One region of the Rhizobium sp. SRI_017 genome, then DNA from elsewhere that is predicted to be linked to it. Evidence: predicted binding sites of a transcription regulator. Region 1 holds the regulator's gene; the other holds the start of a gene.
What was found. The regulator PhoB, encoded in region 1, activates phosphate uptake and scavenging genes when phosphate is short. The targets are predictions, from matches to a motif close to TGTCATNNANCTGTCAT.
Positions count from the first base shown of each region.

Region 2: the regulator PhoB is predicted to act here: its motif matches at 5,074-5,090, upstream of AC2YI2_RS16475 (DUF2794 domain-containing protein).

Region 1 is NZ_JBYCZP010000019.1:20,586-30,247, forward strand. Features, by position in the region: gene AC2YI2_RS29195 (M24 family metallopeptidase) at 1-155, shown strand, start outside; tRNA gene AC2YI2_RS29200 (tRNA-Thr) at 262-337, opposite strand; gene AC2YI2_RS29205 (NAD(P)H-dependent flavin oxidoreductase) at 474-1,433, opposite strand; gene AC2YI2_RS29210 (hypothetical protein) at 1,648-2,970, shown strand; gene phoB (phosphate regulon transcriptional regulator PhoB) at 3,039-3,722, opposite strand; gene phoU (phosphate signaling complex protein PhoU) at 3,743-4,456, opposite strand; gene pstB (phosphate ABC transporter ATP-binding protein PstB) at 4,507-5,325, opposite strand; gene pstA (phosphate ABC transporter permease PstA) at 5,338-6,660, opposite strand; gene pstC (phosphate ABC transporter permease subunit PstC) at 6,657-8,135, opposite strand; gene AC2YI2_RS29240 (PstS family phosphate ABC transporter substrate-binding protein) at 8,230-9,264, opposite strand; gene phoR (phosphate regulon sensor histidine kinase PhoR) at 9,456-9,662, opposite strand, start outside.
Region 2 is NZ_JBYCZP010000006.1:327,481-337,142, reverse strand. Features, by position in the region: gene AC2YI2_RS16505 (DUF3800 domain-containing protein) at 446-709, opposite strand; gene AC2YI2_RS16500 (hypothetical protein) at 718-1,311, opposite strand; tRNA gene AC2YI2_RS16495 (tRNA-Arg) at 1,364-1,440, opposite strand; gene AC2YI2_RS16490 (hypothetical protein) at 1,670-1,900, shown strand; gene AC2YI2_RS16485 (ABC-F family ATP-binding cassette domain-containing protein) at 2,063-3,889, opposite strand; gene AC2YI2_RS16480 (thiamine diphosphokinase) at 3,892-4,536, opposite strand; gene AC2YI2_RS16475 (DUF2794 domain-containing protein) at 4,640-5,026, opposite strand; gene AC2YI2_RS16470 (DUF1223 domain-containing protein) at 5,168-5,929, opposite strand; gene AC2YI2_RS16465 (Lrp/AsnC family transcriptional regulator) at 6,236-6,691, shown strand; gene AC2YI2_RS16460 (calcium-binding protein) at 6,853-7,827, shown strand; gene acuI (acrylyl-CoA reductase (NADPH)) at 7,828-8,823, opposite strand; gene AC2YI2_RS16450 (xanthine dehydrogenase family protein molybdopterin-binding subunit) at 8,879-9,662, opposite strand, start outside.

The DNA.
Region 1 (9,662 bases):
CTGTACTGGAGGAAGGCATGGTCTTCTCGATCGAGCCCGGCATCTACATCCCCGGCCGCTTCGGCATCCGGCTCGAGGATATCGTCATCCTGCGCGAGGATGGCCCCGAAATCCTGTCCAGCCTACCGCGTGACCTGCATATCGTGAAGACCTGATCGATCTCCGCGCGGCGCCGGGGAAAATTTCGGCGCTGCGCCGCCCCGGCGGCGTATGCGGGGAAGGCGCACAACGCTCCAACGTCGAAAGATCTGGATTGAGAAGTGGTGCCGCTTACAGGACTCGAACCTGTGACCCCATCATTACGAATGATGTGCTCTACCACCTGAGCTAAAGCGGCTTATCGATCCTTCCAGCCGGACCGGAAGCGCGATCGAGACGGCTGATAGCGCCAACCGGCCGAGAATGCAAGGTGGGCGGGAAGGAAAATCGCGCTGGGGCGATTGGCCTCGCCAATTGGCTGTGGTGAGCGTGCCTCAGCCGCAGATGCGGGCCTTGGCTGCCCTGTACTCGGCATCCAGCCGCTCGACCAGCGTCCGGGTTGGGACCACGGCCTTTACGGCACTGATCCCCTGGCCGGAGCCCCAGATCTCCTTCCAGGCCTTGGGTCCAGCGGTTGCCTTCTCGAAATCCATCTTGGAGGGATCGGCGGCCGGCAGGTTGTCCGGATCCATGCCCACGGCGCGGATCGAGCCCTTGAGATAATTGCCGTGAATGCCGGTGAAATAGTTGGAATAGACGATATCGGCGGCGTTCGATTCGACGATCATCTGCTTGTATTCGTCGGTCGCGCGGGCTTCTTCGGTGGCGATGAAGGGGGTGCCGATATAAGCGAGGTCGGCGCCCATGGCCTGGGCTGCGAGGATCGCGCCGCCATTGGCGATGGCGCCCGATAGCAGCAGCGGGCCGTCGAACCATTCGCGGATCTCCTGGATCAGCGCGAAAGGCGAGAGCGTGCCGGCATGGCCGCCGGCACCGGTGGCAACCGCGATCAGGCCATCGGCACCCTTGCGGATCGCCGAATTGGCATGGCGGTTGTTGATCACGTCATGCAGCACGGTCCCGCCATAGGAATGGATCGCCTGGTTGACTTCAGGCACCGCTCCGAGCGAGGAAATCACGATCGGCACCTTGTATTTGACGCACATGGTCAGGTCGTGCTCCAGCCGCTTGTTGGACTGGTGGACGATCTGGTTGACGGCGAAGGGTGCCGCCGGCGCCTCCGGATGGGCCGCATTATGGGCGGCCAGCGTCTCGGTGATTTCGGCCAGCCATTCGTCGAGTTGGGCCTCGGGCCGCGCGTTGAGTGCCGGGAAGGAGCCGACGACGCCCGCCTTGCACTGGGCTATGACCAGCGCCGGATGGGAGATGATGAACAGCGGCGCTGCCACGACCGGCAGACGAAGATTGTCTCTGAGAATAGGCGGCAGCGCCATCGGCATTTCCATCGTTCGAATAGGTGCGCAGCTAAGCCGAAACCCCGGGATTGTTCAAGGTTGAATTTTCTATCCACCGGAAACTTGCCACGATTTGCGCGCAGTGCCTGCGGACGTATCGGTTGCCGCGTGCCGTCCCGCTTGCCAAGGCCGAAGCGAATGGTTACCGGAGAATGAATCGGCGCATGCGCGCCGCGCAATAGGGAATATCGGGTTGAGCGGACTGGAACAGGCGATCAGGAATGCGCTGGAGCGCGCCGAGCGTTCGGATCCCGATATCCGCGCCCGGATCTACCAGTCCGCCCGCAATGCGCTCGATGTCGGCCTGCGCAAGCAGGAGATATCAGACATGACTGTCGTCGAGCGCCAGCGCCAGCGGCTCGAGGTCACGATCCGCGAGATCGAGGACGAGGAGCTGTCGCGTCTGCGCTCGATCGCACAGTTCGAGCGCGTGGCGCTGGAGCGCGAACCCGAGGAAGAGCCTGAGCCCGTCGTCGAGGCACAGCAGCCACATTCGTGGCCGGTCGAGCCGCCGAGCCGCAGCCATCAACCCACGCCGCTACCAGGCTCTGAACCGCTTGACGCAGAATTCGAGGATGAGCTTCCGACATCCGCGCCCGCCATCGAGCATGTTCGACAGTCAGAGCCGGCGCAGGGTGAACGCGCCACAGAACGCGTGGAACCCATGGCGGAGTTCGCCGCCCAGAGCCGGCCTGCAGCCAATGTGCGCGGCAACGAACCTGACATTGACGACTATCTCACCGGGCTGACGGCAACGCGCGAGGCGCAGTCTTCTGCGCCGGCAGCGCAGCCACAGGCCGCCGAATGGGACGACAAGGCTGCCGAGGCCATCGCACCGACGACGAAGCGCCGCCGCAGCTTCGCTTCATTCCTCGCTTCGACCTTTGTCTATCTTTTCCTCCTCGGTATCATCGGCGGGGGCGTCTGGTGGGTCTATGACACCGGCATGATCGAGGCGGCCATGAAGGGCGGCGGCGACTTCAACCTCGTGCCCGATGCACTGCGTTCCGAGAAGACGGACCCGGCGCAAGAGGAAGCGCGGCTCGATACGCTGCGCGGCTTTTCCGGCGACTGGATTGATATCTTCAAGCCGGGCACCAATGCCGATGCAGCCAAGCCACGCGCGAAGGCGGCCATCACGGAGCATCGCGACAGCGACGGGCTTGCCACGGTCATAACCTCGAATGCACCTGATCAGGACGGCGACGTGCTGGTCGAGGTGCCGGCCGGGCTTCTACAGGATTTGGCTGGCAAGACCTCGACCATCGCGATCACCGTCAAGTCCAATAGCGACAAGCCGGCCCAGATCTACATTCAGTGCGAATTCAAGACTCTGGGCGACTGCGGCCGCCATCGCTATACGGTCACCAACGAGCGTGCCGACGAACTCATCCAGGTGAAATTCGACGGCAAGATGAGTCCGAGCTCCTCTGGCCATATCGTCATCAACAGCGATCTCACGGGCGAGGGCAGTTCGATCCGCCTCTACGGCATCCGCGTCCTGCCGGGCTCCTGACCGCTCCGGAACGGAAAACGGCCCGCCTCCTGACTGGAAGCGGGCCGTTTCTCTTTCAAAACTTCCCGTCAGACTTCCATCGCATAGCCCGCGCCGCGCACGGTGCGGATGATGTCGGGCATGTTGGAAATGTTGAGCGCCTTGCGCAGGCGGCCGACATGGACGTCCACGGTGCGTTCGTCGACATAGATGTCGTGGCCCCAGACGCCGTCGAGCAGCTGTGAGCGTGAGAAGACGCGGCCGGGCGAAGACATGAAGAACTCGAGCAGCTTGAACTCGGTCGGTCCGAGCCGGATCTCGCGCGACCGGCGATGGACGCGATAGGTCTCGCGGTCGAGCTCGACATCGCCGCATTTCAGCACCGACGAGATCGCGCTGGGACGCACGCGGCGGAGCATGGCCTTGACGCGGGCCATCAGCTCCGGCGTCGAGAACGGCTTGACGACATAGTCGTCGGCGCCGGTGGAGAGGCCGCGCACGCGCTCGCTCTCCTCGCCGCGGGCGGTCAGCATGATGACCGGCAGGCGTTCGGTCTGCGGCCGCATCCTGAGCCGCCGGCAGAGCTCGATGCCGGACACGCCAGGCAGCATCCAGTCGAGCACCAGCAGGTCCGGCACCCGTTCCTGGAGCCGGATATCGGCCTCGTCGCCGCGGCCTATCACCTCGACGTCATAGCCTTCCGCTTCGAGGTTGTAGCTGAGCAAAGTACCCAGCGCTTCCTCGTCTTCCACCACCATGATTCTCGGCTGCATCGATACTATCCTGTAGGCCGCTATTCAGCGGGCTGGACGACGGACGCGGTATTGTCGTCCTTCGGCCGTTCGCCGGCCGGCTGCTCGCCGGTCGACATGTAGTAGATGGTCTCGGCGATGTTGGTCGCATGGTCGCCGATGCGCTCGATGTTCTTGGCGCAGAACAAGAGATGCGTGCAGGGCGTGATGTTGCGCGGGTCTTCCATCATGTAGGTGAGCAGCTCGCGGAACAGCGACGTGTACATCGCGTCGATCTCTTCGTCGCGGGCGCGGATCTGCTCCGCCTTCTCAGGAGAGCGCGTCGAGTAGACGTCGAGTACGTCTTTGAGTTGGGAGAGCGCCAGTTCGGAGAGATGCTCGATGCCGCGGGCGAGCGGACGGGGGATGCCCGTCGTCTGGACTGCAATCACGCGCTTGGCGGTTGACTTGCCGAGGTCGCCGACTCGCTCGAGGTCCGAGGCGATACGGATCGAGCCGATGATTTCGCGGAGGTCCGAGGCAACGGGCTGGCGCTTGGCGATCATCAGGATGGCCTTGTCGCCGATCTCGCGCTCGGTGGCATCCACGATCGTGTCTTCCGAAATCACGCGCTGGGCAAGTGCTGCATCGGAAGTCACGAGTGCGTGAATCGCGTCGGAAACCATCTGCTCGACCATGCCGCCCATTTCGGCGATGCGGCGGGCGAGCGTCTTCAGTTCGTCGTCGAAGACGGAATAGATATGTGCGGTGGACATGTCAGTACCTCATACTGTCGGGATACGTCTAAGGGCTTCGTCGGCTGGGATCAGCCGAAGCGACCCATGATGTAGTCCTGGGTGCGCTGGTCGTCCGGATTGGTGAAGATCTTGTCGGTGTCGTTCTCTTCCACGAGATAGCCGAGGTGGAACATGGCGGTCCGCTGGGACACGCGCGCCGCCTGCTGCATCGAGTGGGTGACGATGACGATGGTGAAGTTTTCGCGCAGTTCGTGGATGAGCTCCTCGACCTTGGCGGTCGCGATCGGGTCGAGCGCCGAGCAGGGCTCGTCCATCAGGATGACTTCCGGGCTGACGGCGACGGCGCGGGCAATGCACAGACGCTGCTGCTGACCACCGGACAGGCCGGTACCGGGCTCGTGCAGGCGATCCTTGACTTCGTTCCAGAGACCGGCGCGCTGCAGGCTCTTCTCGACGATCTCGTCGATCTGCGCCTTGTTCTTGGCGAGGCCGTGGATGCGCGGGCCGTAGGAGACATTCTCGTAGATCGACTTCGGGAACGGGTTCGGCTTCTGGAACACCATGCCGACGCGGGCGCGAAGTTCCACGACGTCAAGCGACGGGCGATAGACGTCGCCGCCGTCGAGCGTGATGCTGCCGGTGACGCGGCAGCCTTCGATCGTATCGTTCATGCGGTTGAGGCAGCGCAGGAACGTCGACTTGCCGCAGCCTGACGGGCCGATGAGCGCGGTCACCGTGTTCTGGCGAACGTTCAGGTTGACGTCGTACAGCGCACGCTTCTCGCTGTAGTAAACCGACACGTCCTTGCCGATCATCTTGTAGTTCTGTTCAGTCGCCATGGTCTTGCCAACAGCCTTTTCGACTTCAATATCCGTAAGCATATTCATGATGGAAACTCCTTACCAGCGGCGTTCGAAACGCCGGCGCAACAGGATTGCGGCGAGGTTCATGATGATGAGAAAGATGAGCAGCACGATGATCGCGCCTGAGGTGCGTTCGACGAAGGCGCGTTCGGCCTCATTCGCCCACATGTAGATCTGCACCGGCAGGGCCGTCGCAGGTTCGAACGGCGTCGTCGGGTAGTCGACGACGAAGGCCACCATGCCGATAAGCAGCAGCGGCGCGGTTTCGCCGAGCGCGTTCGCCAGGCCGATGATCGTACCGGTCAGGATTCCCGGCATGGCGAGCGGCAGGACGTGATGGGTCACGGTCTGCATCTTCGAGGCGCCGAGGCCGAGGGCAGCCGCGCGGATCGACGGCGGCACGGCCTTGAGGGCAGCGCGGGTTGCGATGATGATCGTCGGCAGCGTCATCAGAGCCAGCACGAGGCCGCCGACGATGGATGCGGAGCGCGGCATGCCGATGAAGTTGATGAAGATTGAAAGGCCGAGCAGACCATAGACGATGGATGGAACGGCGGCGAGGTTGTTGATGTTGACCTCGATCAGGTCGGTCCAGCGGTTCTTCGGTGCGAATTCCTCGAGATAGATCGACGCACAGACACCGATCGGAAGCGCCAGCGCCAGCACGATCAGCATTGTATAGATCGAGCCGAGAATGGCGACGCCGAGACCCGCCGCTTCCGGGCGGCTCGATGCGCCAGCCGTGAAGAAAGCCGGATTGAAATGCTCGCGGAGCGCGCCGGCGTCAGAGAGCTTGTTCATGATCTGAACTTGCGTGTCGGAGATCTTGCGGTCGCTTTCAGGCACGGTCAGGTCGATCTGACCCTTGAAGGCGGAGTCGATATTGGCCGAGGCCAGGAAGGTGACTGGGATCGTCTTGCCGATGATATCAGGATTGGCGATCACCAAATCACGCAACTGGGCACGCACGCCGTCGGAAACGAAGCCCTTGAGCTTGGCGATCTCCGGACGATTCTTCGGATCGATGCCGACGATCTTGGCGACGGCGTCGCGCGCAAGATTCGGATAGTTCGCCGTCACCAGCACCTTGGGGTCGGTGGCGCGCTTGTTCAAGGGGTCGATGATCTTTTCCGAGAACTCGACTGGAACTGTGATCATCGTCTGGAAGAAGGCGGTATAGCCCTTGGAGAAGATCGAGACCAGCAGCAGCACGAGGAAGGCGAGCCCGATGATGATGGCCGCCGCACCATACATGCGGAACCGCTTCTCTGCGGCGCGGCGGCCCTTGATGCCGATATCGCGAGAGCCAGTAGCGGACGTGGGCGAAGAGGCTGTGGGATTAAGGACAGCGTCGGTCATTCGTACTGCTCCCGGTACTTGCGGACGATGTAGAGGGCGTAGACATTCATGGCGAGCGTCAGCACGAAGAGCGTGATGCCGAGCGCGAAGGCGACGAGCGTCTGCGGGGAGTTGAATTCAAGGTCGCCGGTCAACTGGTTGACGATCTTGACGGTGATGGTGGTCATCGGCTCGAAGGGCGAGAACTGCAGGTTGGCAGCAACGCCGGCCGCGAGAACCACAATCATGGTTTCGCCGATGGCCCGCGAGCCGGTGAGCAGCAGCGCACCCATGATGCCCGGCAGGGCGGCGGGCAGGATGACCCGCTTCATGGTTTCGGACCGCGTGGCGCCAAGGCCGAGCGAACCGTCGCGCATCGCCCGCGGCACCGCGGTGATGATGTCGTCCGACAGCGAGGAGACGAAGGGGATGAGGCGGATGCTCATCACGAAGCCTGCTGTCAGGACGCTCTGCGCTTCGATGAAGTTGGTGTAGTTGCCCGACAGCGCGCCCCACAGGCCCGCCGAGAAGTCCCGGAAGAACGGTCCGATCGTGATCAGCGCGAAGAAGCCGTAGACGATGGTCGGGATGCCGGCGAGGATTTCAAGCAGCGGCTTGACGATCGAGCGGACCCGCCTGGAGGCGTATTCGGCCATGTAGATGGCCGCAAAAAGACCGATCGGAACAGCAATCAGCATTGCAACGAGGGCGATATACATCGTGCCGAGCAGCAGAGGGATCAGGCCGAATTGACCGGCGGAGTTGCCCTCCGTCGAGAAGCGCGGGTCCCAAACCGTTCCGAAGAAGAAGTTGACCGGCGAGACCTGGCCGAAGAACCGGACCGTCTCGGAAAACAGCGAGCCGACAATGCCGAACGTGGTCAGGATCGCGATCGTTGAAGAGATGATCAGCGCCCAGAGCATGAAGCGCTCGACATTGTTGCGTGCGCGGAAGGTCGGGGAGACCCGGGTATAGGAGTAGGCGGCCCCGGCGAGCGCAAGCAGGATCGTAACGATCGCAACGCCCCACTTCATGGTGGCGGTTTCGCTGACCAGCCGTTTGGCGGCCTCGACCATGAAGGGCTGCGGATCCTGCGCGAGCGGTAGTCCCTTGGAACCCAGCATGGACTTGAGTTTTGTGATGTCCCCATCGACGGAGGTGCGTTCTTCGGTCGTGAGACGGCCATATCCGGTCGCGATCGAATTGACCATGCCGTAGATCACGTCCTGCTCGTTCTGCGACTTTGCGAGATGTTCCGATGGAAGCGAGGCGCGGACGGAGCGGTCGACGTAGTTGGCGCCGATCGCGGAGGCGACGAGGAGGAAAATCGTAGCGGGCAGGATCGCCCAAATTGCTGCATGCGAGCCGAAATAGCTGGGGCGGGAGTGCAGCTTGCGCACATCTCCGTTCACCACAGCGGCGGATCGAGAGCGGGTCAGAAAATAGGCGACCACGCCAATGATCACGATTATCAGGAAAACGGAGGCGCTACCCATCACAATACCCTAGCCGGAATTTTGGGGCCTCATGCCCGAGGAAAGCGGATATGAAAATGCCGGCAGGCCCGAGAGCCCGCCGGCAGCATGCAGATTACATGTTCTTCCAGCTGGTGACGGCAGCGCGGATTTCTTCACGCTCGGCGTCCGGAGCCGGGATCAGGCCGTATTCAGCGAGCGGCGAGTCGGGGCCGATCATCGAGTCGGCGGTGAAGAACTCGACATATTCCTTGAGGCCCGGAACGGAGTCGAGATGTGCCTTCTTGACGTAGAAGAACAGCGGACGCGAAACCGGATATTCGCCCTTGGCGACGGCTTCGACGGACGGCAGCACGCCGCTGACGGTCGAGACCTTCAGCTTGTCGGCGTTGTTTTCGTAGAAGGACAGGCCAAACACGCCCACGGCCTTCTTGTCGGCGTCGATGCGGGCGAGCGTCTCGGAGTAGTCGCCGTCGATGTCGACTGCCTTGCCGTCCTTGCGGACTGCCTTGCACTTGCCTTCGGCTTCCTTCTTGTCGATGCCGGCCTTTTCCATGGCTTCGAGCGCGCCGGTGGCCTTGCAGCCGGCGATCAGGAGCTTTTCTTCGAAGACTTCGCGGGTACCGTGCTTTTCGCCCGGGATGAAGGCCTGGATGTCGAGGTCGGCGAGCTTGGCGTTGACCTGCTTCCAGTTGGTGTTCGGGTTGGCGACGACCTTGCCATCGACAACGATTTCAGCGGCAAGCGCCGTGTAGATGTCGGCGGGCTCGAATGCGAGGTCCGGAGCGGACTTGTCGAGGGCGAATACGATGCCGTCATAGCCGATCTTGACTTCGGTGATGTCGGTCACGCCGTTCGACTTGCAGGTCTCGAGTTCCGAGTCCTTGATCTTGCGCGAGGAGTTGGCGATGTCGATGGTGTCGGCGCCAGCGCCCTTGCAGAATTCCTTGAGGCCCGCGCCCGAGCCGCCGGATTCAACGACCGGAGCCTTGAAGTCCGGATAGGTTTCGGCGAACTGCTCGGCGACGATCTTGGCGTAGGGCAGCACGGTCGAGGAGCCGGCAATATGGATCTGATCGGCGGCGAAGGATACGCCTGCGAATGCGACGGAGGCGACGAGGGTCGCCACAGTGGTCTTTACGAGTTTCATCTGATCTCTCCCGTTCGGGCTGGATTTGGCGGCGCCTTGGCCGGCGCCCTGGCCTGCTTGGATGGCCCGGCTCTCTCTAGACCCTGGACAGCTATCCTTTTATGTCATTTTCACGAAAGATTTGTGACAGACTAAGTATATGAAAATACTTAGTAAGATCGCCAACGTGGGCCGCAGCCTCAAGTTTTGTGTCAGAACCGCACGGTAAACGTGCTGCCCTTGCCGACCTCGGACCGGATGACCAGCCGGGCCCGGTGGCGGGTGAGGATGTGTTTGACGATGGCGAGCCCCAGCCCAGTGCCCTTTTTCGATCGGCTGCTCTCGACATTGACCCGGTAAAAGCGCTCGGTGAGGCGCGGCACATGTTCCTCGGGTATGCCCGGCCCGTAATCCTGAAT
Region 2 (9,662 bases), on a different contig from region 1:
CGAGCCACCTTACTTGCATACGCAACGTAGGCTTTTGCCTGGCCACAGGGTGCGGGGGCCAGGTCCGAGTCTCTCCTGTTCTGGCTTGCGCCTGGCATCAGATAATCGCGCTGAGCGGTAGCCCAAACCTCGATGACCGGGATCTCCAGTGGCATCAGAAATCTTGCCGCTCATTGCCCCTCATGGAACGCAGCGCAGCAGACGCTAAAGCGACGCACCTGAAAAGCCTATTTATCTCACCGCCGCAGTAGGCGGAGCTTAACCGCCAGGTGATCCGCAATTTTCCAGAGATTTTCCGCGCTCGTTCCGTGATCCATCCAGCCGTGTTTCAAGTTTTGACTAATGCTGCAGAGCGCGTATGATTCGATCAATCCCGTGGGGAGACCCCACTGCCAAGAGTAGTGGGAGCCGAAAGGCGGTCGCCAGACCTTGTCCCCGCGGGATCCTATCGCAGGCGCCGGTGCCAGATTGTGAACTTGCCGCCCACGGCGGTATTCCTGGCCGGATTTTGAATTCCAGCTCTGCTGAGAACGTAATCACTCAAATGGCATTTGTGGACAGAGGCATTGTCCTTCTTGTGATGCCCGTTGATTTGAAAAGTGGTGGCGCCAAGAAGTAGATCTGTCATTTGAAGAAGACGAAATTTCTTTGAATCGCAGAACTGTACATCCCGGAATGGGAGCGGCCTTGGATCACGCTTTTTCTTCATTCCGTTGTTCAGGACTTTTTCAGCTCCTCCATCGTGCGCTTGGTTTGACGTTCATCAGCAAACACGTTGAAAATGCCATCGGGGTACAGTCTCGCGCATTTCATAAGGAGTTGATAGACTTCCTTATTAAAGCCGAGCTCGCGGTCCCCGTTGTTATAAACCTCATCACGAATTTTCGAGGTGTCAACGACAAGAGAGTGAAAGCTAATGCTATCCTGGGTTTGCGGCAAATCGAAAAAGCGATCGATTACCAGCTTATAAACATTAAGCTTTGATCCTGATATTTTCGCCCACTTCATCTCACCGGAAGGCAACTCAAGGCGCCGTGCGTGGGCAATCGTGAAATCGAATGGATTCACATATCGCTGTTCCACCACTAGGCAGCCGAGCGTTAGATATCGGTGCTTTGTTTGGCTGCTTTCGTCAACGAAGAAGGAGAAGCGGCGTAGCGGTGCAGACATGCCATCACTTGAATTTCTGCCGCGCCCTGGCGCCGCCTCGCCGAGACTCAGTAATCGGATGAACCTATGTTGCAAATCATGTCGCATGGATTCGCCGATGTCATCTGAAAACCACTGAGAATCCAAGGAATTCAGTTGCAACACAGATGCAACATGATCTGCAGTAAAACCAGCTCTAACTAATTGAATAGATTGGCGATCCCGACTGGATTCGAACCAGTGACCCCCAGATTAGGAATCTGGTGCTCTATCCTGCTGAGCTACGGGACCGCGCGCTTTTTCCATATAGAAGACCGGGCGCTTCGCCAAGTGCTCCGCTGAATTTCGTCCTTTTGACCCGGCCTCGCGCCGGGTTTTTCATTTTTCCTCGGCCCTGTTCCCCAGGAAACAGCGGCTTGAGTTGGGCCGTGCGAAAACAACATCACCGGATGAGAGAAGACATCCAACAAAACGAAGAACTGAACCGCACTTCAACTCAACACCCTAGAGGACAACAATCATGAAAAAGTTCATCATCGGCGCCACCGCCGCCCTCGTCGCCACCGTCTCGCTCGCATCGGCCGCTGAAGCCGGCTGGAAGTGGAAGCACAAGCATCACGGCTGGAAGCGCCATCATTGGGGCGTTGTCGTCGTCTCCCCGCGTTACCATGACTACTGCTTCGTCAAGAAGGTCAAGCGCTACGACGATTGGGGCAATGTCTACATCAAGAAGGTTCGCATCTGCGACTAATCTGATCTGACCCGGACCGCGGCCGCCTGATCCTCCCCCTGCTCGGAGCGGCCCATCCGGGACCACGATCGAAATGAACTCCCAGGCAGAGCCCGGCGTCCTCAGTGATTGCCCCTTAGGGGCAATTCACGACAGCGCCGGGTTCTGTCTTTTCAGCGTTTGCTAGCCCTCGAGTTCCTCGCGCAGCATTTCCAGCTCCAGCCATTCTTCTTCCATGCGGGAGATCTCGGCGCGGGCTGCTTCCATCTGCTTGGCCGCCTTGGCGAAGCCGTCGGGGTCCTTGGTGAAGAAACTGCCGTCCGCCATTTTCGCCTCGATCCTTGATATCTCCGCTTCCTTGTCGGCCATCTGCTTCGGCAGGTTCTCGATCGCGAACTTCTGCTTGTAGGACAGCTTGCTCTTGGCCTTGGAAGCCGTTTCCTGCAAAGGCTCCGCAACGGCCGCCGGTCGGCGCTCGCGTTCGTCCTTCCTGCGCTGTTCGGCCTGCTGGCCACGGCGCTGCGCCAGCATATCGGTATAGCCGCCGGCATACTCGATCCAACGGCCATCGGGGCTCATAGGATCGGCCGGCGCTATGGTCGAGGTGACGGTGCGGTCGAGGAAGTCACGGTCGTGGCTGACCAGGATCACGGTGCCGTTGTAGCTGGAAACGATTTCCTGCAGCAGGTCGAGGGTCTCGATGTCGAGATCGTTGGTCGGCTCGTCGAGGATCAGCAGGTTCGAGGGTTTGGCGAGGTTGCGCGCAAGCATCAGCCTCGCACGCTCGCCGCCCGACAGGCTGCGGATCGGGGTGCGCGCCTGTTCGGGCTGGAACAGGAATTCCTTCATGTAGCCCGTCACATGCTTCTGGACACCGTTGACCAGCAGGTTATCGCCACGGCCATCGGTCAGGTAATGCGCCAGCGTATCTTCGAGATTGAGATCTTCCCGCTTCTGGTCGAGCGTGGCAATTTCCAAATTCGTGCCGAGCTTGACCGTACCGGAATCGGGCTCGAGCTGGCCCGTGAGCAGCTTGAGCAAGGTCGTCTTGCCGGCGCCGTTCGGCCCGACGAGACCGATGCGGTCGCCGCGATGGACGCGCAGCGAAAAGGGGGCGACGATCGTCCGGTCGCCGAAAGCCTTGGTGATCTTCTCCGCCTCGATCACCAGTTTGCCCGAGTCACGCGCCTCCGAAACCGTCGCCTGAGCCGAGCCCAATGCCCCGCGATGCGTACGGTGCTCCTGCCGCATGTCCTGCAATTGCCCGAGCCGGCGCATGTTGCGCTTGCGCCGCGCGGTGACGCCATAGCGCAACCAATGTTCCTCGCGCTCGATCGCCTTGCCGAGCTTGTGCTGTTCGAGTTCTTCCTCCTCCAGCACCTTGTCGCGCCAGGCCTCGAAATGACCAAAGCCCCGGTCCAGGCGACGGGAGGTGCCACGGTCGAGCCAGACAGTCGCCGTCGAGACCTTTTCGAGGAAGCGCCGGTCGTGCGAGATCAGCACCAGGGCACTTTTCGTCTTCTGCAATTCGCCTTCCAGCCATTCGATCGTCGGCAGGTCGAGATGGTTCGTAGGCTCGTCCAGCAGCAGAATGTCGGGCTCCGGCGCCATGACCTTGGCCAGCGCCGCGCGCCGCATCTCGCCGCCCGAGAGCTGCAAAGGGTGTTCGTGGCCGGTGAGCCCGAGATGTTCCAGGAGATAGGTCACGCGATAGGGATCGTCCGATGGGCCGAGCCCAGCGGCCGCATAGGCTTCCACCGTTTCAAAGCCCTCGAAATCGGGTGCCTGGGGCAGATAGCGGACAGTGGATGACGGGTGACGGAATATCTCGCCGCTCTGCGGCTCGATCATGCCGGCGGCGATCTTCATCAAGGTCGACTTGCCGGAACCGTTGCGGCCGACCAGGCAGATGCGCTCTCCCTGTTCGATCTGCAGGCTCGCCCCGGACAGGAGCGGTGTCCCGCCGAAGGTGAGGTTGATATCTTCGAGTTTCAGGATCGGCGGTGCCAAGATCACACTCCGGAAAAGTCATGCGGTCGCGCCAAGACAAGGGCGCGTCCGGCGCGGAGGTCGAAGGTCACTTCACCTTCCGCGACATTGGAAATGGTGCGCGACGATCCGAACGGCAATTCGAAGCCGTCGAGCGGATAGCGTGCGTTCTGGATCGTCAGTCCTTCGAGCCGGTCGAGCCCGAGGACGGAAAACATGCTCGCCTTGGGCAGGTCGAGGATTATGCTTCCCGGCAGCAGCGGGTAGCCTTCCTCGTCGCCGGAGGTCAGGAAGACCCGGCGACCGTCAAGTGCCAGTGCCAGCGCCTGGACGACATGTCCCCAGGCATGGTCCGCCCGCTCGCCGCCCAGCGCACCGACCATGACGATCTCGGATGCGCCTTCGTCGAGCGCCATCTGCAAGGCAAGCTCGCCATCGGTCAGGGACTTTTCGGCCGGATATTCGAGGCGCGGAATCTCGGCATATTGCAGCGCCAGTTCGCCATCGGTGGAATCGAAGTCGCCCACCCACATTTCTGGTGTGAGCCCGAGCGGCTCCGCATGTCGGATGCCGCCATCGGCAGCAATGGCACGCGCACCCTTGACCTGGTCGAGCAGTCGCGGATGGATGGTGAGAGGACCGCCGAGGAGAATGACGAATTTGGACATGTGGGCGCTTTACGCGAGCGGCCCTTCAACGTCAAACGCAGCGGGTTTAGTTTGTGTGCATGTCCTTCACCCCAAACCGGTTCCCACTTTCGGTAGACATGCGTCAGTCCCGCAGCTTCTGCACCTTGTCGAAGAATTTCATGACCTGGGCGAGATCCTGTCCGCGCTTGAGGATGCGCCCCTGGGTATTGACGATGGAGAAAGCGCCCTGCTTCTGGGCAAATTTCGGATTCTTCTCGATTTGGTAGAGCGGCAGGTCACCCGAACGCTTGAAGACGGAAAACACCGCCTTCTCCTTGAAATGATCGATGGCATAGTCGCGCCATTCGCTCTCACCGACCATCCGGCCATAGACACGAAGAATCTGATTGAGCTCGAGGCGATGGAACGTGACAGGCATCGGATCGCGGACGTCGCGATATTCGCTGAGGTCGATGACGATCCGGCCGCGTCGGTCGGCCGCTCCAGAATGCTCGTTATGATCCGTCATAGCGTCCCGTCGACCGATTATTCCCGTCCTCTCGGCACGAACCATTGATGACGGATTGGTGACAGTTTGCCTCAACGAGCGCGAATTGCAAGAATGAATTCCCGCAACATGCAGGATGTCATGCCTGCCGGCACCGGGCGATCAGAGGGCCGCGGCCCCAAGAATGCGGCCGGGATTGTTGTCGACGTCATGGGACTGCAACAGGATCGCGCAGCCATCGAAGCCGCGCTTGGCCAGCACCGCGGCGGGAAGCTTGACCGTCAGCGCCTTGCCTTCCCACATACCAACGGTCTCCAGTTTGGTAACCGCGTTGCGGTAAACGATCTTCTTGCCCTGGTTCTCGCCCTTCTGGATCTCGACTGTCGAATACTTGCGGAAATAGGCCACGACCACGTCGGCCTTGTCTATGCCGGCGACCGGACCATCACCGATATGGATCGTCATTTCCTCTGGCGAAAGTTCGGCCGAGACAGTCACCGGCATACCATTGCGTGTGCCGTTCAGCCGGCCGAGTTCGTCGACAAGGCGATCCGGATTTGTGACTTTTGTATCATGCATGCCGTTGAGCACGATCTGGGGCGTGAATACATTCTTGATGCCCATCGTCTTGGCATAGCCATATTGGCGCTCGGTATTCTCCTTGGCGCTCAGCGTGTCCTGCCAGCCCATATAGTTCCAGTAGTCGACATGATAGGCGACCGTAACGACATCATCACGCCCCGCGAGACTCTCGATCGCGCGATCCGCTTTCGGACAGTTGGAACAACCTTGCGAGGTAAAGAGTTCTACGACGCCGATAGGCTTGGACTTGCTGGCCTCCTGTGCAGGCGCATTGGCCACAAAGCCCATCGTCGCGAAGGCCGTGGCAACGAAGATCAACGCGCGGGGCAGTAGGATGGACATTCAGAATTTCTCGCCAAATACGGGAAAGATCGGTTCAGTCGGCCGGACGACCTCATCTGCGGTTATAGATGAAGGCTAGCTCACACATAAATCAAAATAGGTTGATTGTGGCTTTCCTTTGCTGCTTGGCGCGGCAGTTTTCAATCGAAACCAAGTGCTTGACCCACCGGTTGAAGACAGGAATTCTGTGCGGTACCGTACAATCAACAGGTTTTCGTACGTGTGTACAAAGAAGATGAAAACCGGCCTTCCTGAGTGAAGATTTTCACATTATGGTCTGCCGCGCGATTTGTGATTGGACACTAGATGAGCATACTTGATGAAACTGACCGCAACCTGCTTGCCCTCCTCCAGAAGAACGACAGACTTTCGCTGGCGGAAATCGGCCAGGAACTCAAGCTAGCGCCCTCAACCGTCAATGATCGCATCAAGCGCCTCATCCGCAATGAGATCATTTCAGGCTTTCACGCCGCGGTAAATCCCGAGAAAGTGGGGCTCGACCTGCTTGCCTTCGTCTTCGTCGGCTGGAACGATCCTGGTGTCGAAACCGCCTTCTTGAAGAAGGTCGCGGAGAGCGGCGCGGTGCTCGAATGCCACCATGTCACCGGCGCCTGGAACTATCTGATGAAGGTCCGGCTCAAGAACACCCGCGAGCTCGAGCGCTTCCTTGCCCAGGATCTCAAGAGCATCGAGGGCCTGATGCGCACCGAAACACTGATCGTGCTCTCGTCGGCCAAGGAAGTGTCGACACTCGAAGTTTGAAAAAACAAAAATCTTTTCGAGACCCGCGAATAAACAAAGAAGGCCGCGCGTCTTATCGATAAGCGCAAATGCATCGTGCCTGTTCCCGGCGGAACGGCGAACTGCGCCTTTTCCTGTGAAAACCTGTCCATCGAACAACTCTCCCAACGACGGAGCGGGACATGGCACAGGTAACCAGAGGCACGAATGGAAATGACCAGTTTGTTCAGGGCAGCCTGACCAACCTCGATATCAGCACACTCGGCGGCGACGACACGATCAATCTCAACCGATCGGACGATCTCGGCGGCGACAACCGCGTCGATGCCGGCAAGGGCAACGATACCGTCACGAACGCCTTCGAAGGCGGCAATATCATCCTGCTCGGCAAGGGCAACGACGTCTATTTCGGCACGGGCTTCTCGTCGCTCGGCGGGCTCGACGGTATCGATGGCGGCGCAGGCAACGACCAGTTCGTCATCCAGACATTCAAGAGCGCCTACCATGGCGGCAATGGCCAGGATATCTTCTTTAGCGACGGCTGGCAGAATAACATCAATGGCGGCAACGGCATCGACACGATCTCCTACCAGGAGCGCCATCTGAACAACGTGGTCGGCGATGAAGGCGTCACCATCGACCTTGCGGCCGGCGCCGCCCAGACGGGCGCCTCGCGTTTCGAAACGCTGGCATCGATCGAAAATGCGATCGGCTCCGAGCTTGCAGACCTCATCGGCGGCACCAATGATGCCAACTTCCTGGGCGGCCTCGGCGGCAACGACGGTCTGCATGGGTTCGATGGTGACGACATCATCGACGGTGGAATCGGCGCGGACTTCATGTCCGGCGGCGCCGGTGCCGATCACTTCGTCTACCGCACGGCCAATGATACCCGCGCCAGCGGCTTCACGACCCTTACGATCGAGACCATCGCCGACTTCTCGGGCGCCGAAGGCGACCGGATCGACCTCAGCCTCATGCAGGGAAGCGAAAACTTCACCTTCAACGGCACGGCAGGCTTCAGCGCACGCGGCAATGGCGAGATCCGCTTCGACAACGGCTTCGTGCAAATCGATGCCAATGGCGACGGCTTGACCGACATTCTTATTCAAATGGACGGCGTTGCCTCGATGGCGAACACCGACTTTCTCATCTGATCAGAGGTTCGGATTGACCACGACGCGCCCCTTGACCCCGCCTTCGAGGATTGATTTTCCGAGGGCGGGCATTTCTTCGAGCCCATGTTCGGAAATCATGGCATCGAGCTTTTCCATCGGCAGGTCGGTGACAATGCGGTTCCACGCTGCGACGCGATCCTCGTAGGGCCGCATCACGGAATCGATGCCCAGCAAGTTCACCCCGCGCAGCAGGAAGGGAATGACGGTGAAGGAGGGCACGCCCGCGCCGGCCGCAAGCCCGATCGATGCGACTGAGCCATTGTATTTCATCTGCTTGAGCACTTTGGCCAGCATCTCGCCGCCCACGGCATCAACGGCGGCGGCCCAGCGCTCGGTTTCCAGAGGCTTGGGGCCGGCTTCCGCCAGCTCGGCGCGATCGATGATGGTGGCCGCGCCGAGATCCTTGAGATAATCCGCCATCTCCGGGCGGCCGGTAACTGCCGCGACCGCGTAACCGAGCTTCGCAAGAATCGCGACCGCGACCGAACCCACGCCACCGGCCGCGCCCGTCACCAGCACCTCGCCCTTGTCAGGCGCGAGGCCGGCCTTCTCCAACGACATGACGGCCAGCATCGAAGTGAGGCCTGCCGTGCCGATCGCCATCGCCTGGCGGTTCGAAATCACATCCGGCAGCTTCACCAGCCAGTCCGCCTTGACGCGGGCACGCGTCGCATAGCCGCCCCAGCGCGCCTCGCCGACGCGCCAGCCCGTCAGCACCACGCGATCACCCGGCTGGTAGCGCGGGTCGTCGGACATCTCGACGACGCCGGAGAAATCGACGCCGGGCACATGCGGATAGTTGCGAACGAGGCCGCCCTGGCCATGCATGCAGAGCCCGTCCTTGTAGTTCAGCGTCGAATAATCGACCCGGACCGTGACATCGCCTTCGGGAAGCAGGCTGTCGTCGAGTTCCCGCACGGTCTGCGAAATCCCGCCGTCGGTTGCCTTGTCTATCACCAGCGCTCTGAACATCATGCCTTCCTCCCTCGATTTCGAGCGGAAGCATAGGCGGACGGCCGTTGTCCCGCAATCAGACGAAGGTCACCTCGGCGTTCAACGGCATCCGCCGAACCCGCTTGCCGGTCAGAGCAAAGATCGCGTTGGCGAGCGCGGCCATGACGGGCGGCGTGCCCGGTTCGCCGGCGCCACCCATATGGGTCGAATTGCTGAGCAATTCGATTTCGATCTCGGGCGCCTGCGGCATGCGGAGCGGATCATGGTCGCCGAAATTCTGCTGCTCCACTGCGCCGCCGGCAAAGGTGATCTGCTGCTGCATCGCCGCCGAGAGGCCGAAGATGATGCCGGACATCATCTGCGCCTTGTAGTTCCGCTCGTCGAGCACCAGACCGGCATCGGCGGCGCAATAGACCTTGTCGATCTTGATGCTGCCGGCACGGTCGGAGATTTCGACGACCTGAGCGACCCAGGTGCCGAAGGACAGCGTGAAGGCCAGTCCGCGCGCCTTGCCTGATGACAGCGGTGTGCCCCAGTTCGACATGGCGGCCACCTTGTCGAGCAGGGCAGTGGCGACCGGATAGGGCGTCATCAAGGTCTTGCGGAGCGCCAGCGGATCCGTCTTTCCGGCCACAGCAATCTCGTCGATGAAGCTCTCATGCATGAAGGCGTTGTAGGAACAGCCCACCGAGCGCCAGAAGGTGACCGGCACCGCAAGTTCCACCGGCCGGCCGTCAATGCGGTAGTTCTCGATCGCATAGGGCTGGTTATAGGCGCCATCGACAATGCCGACATCGGCTCCGCCCGCCGGCAGGGACGGGTAGAGCCGACCCATGAAACTCTTCTGGATCGATGGCGAC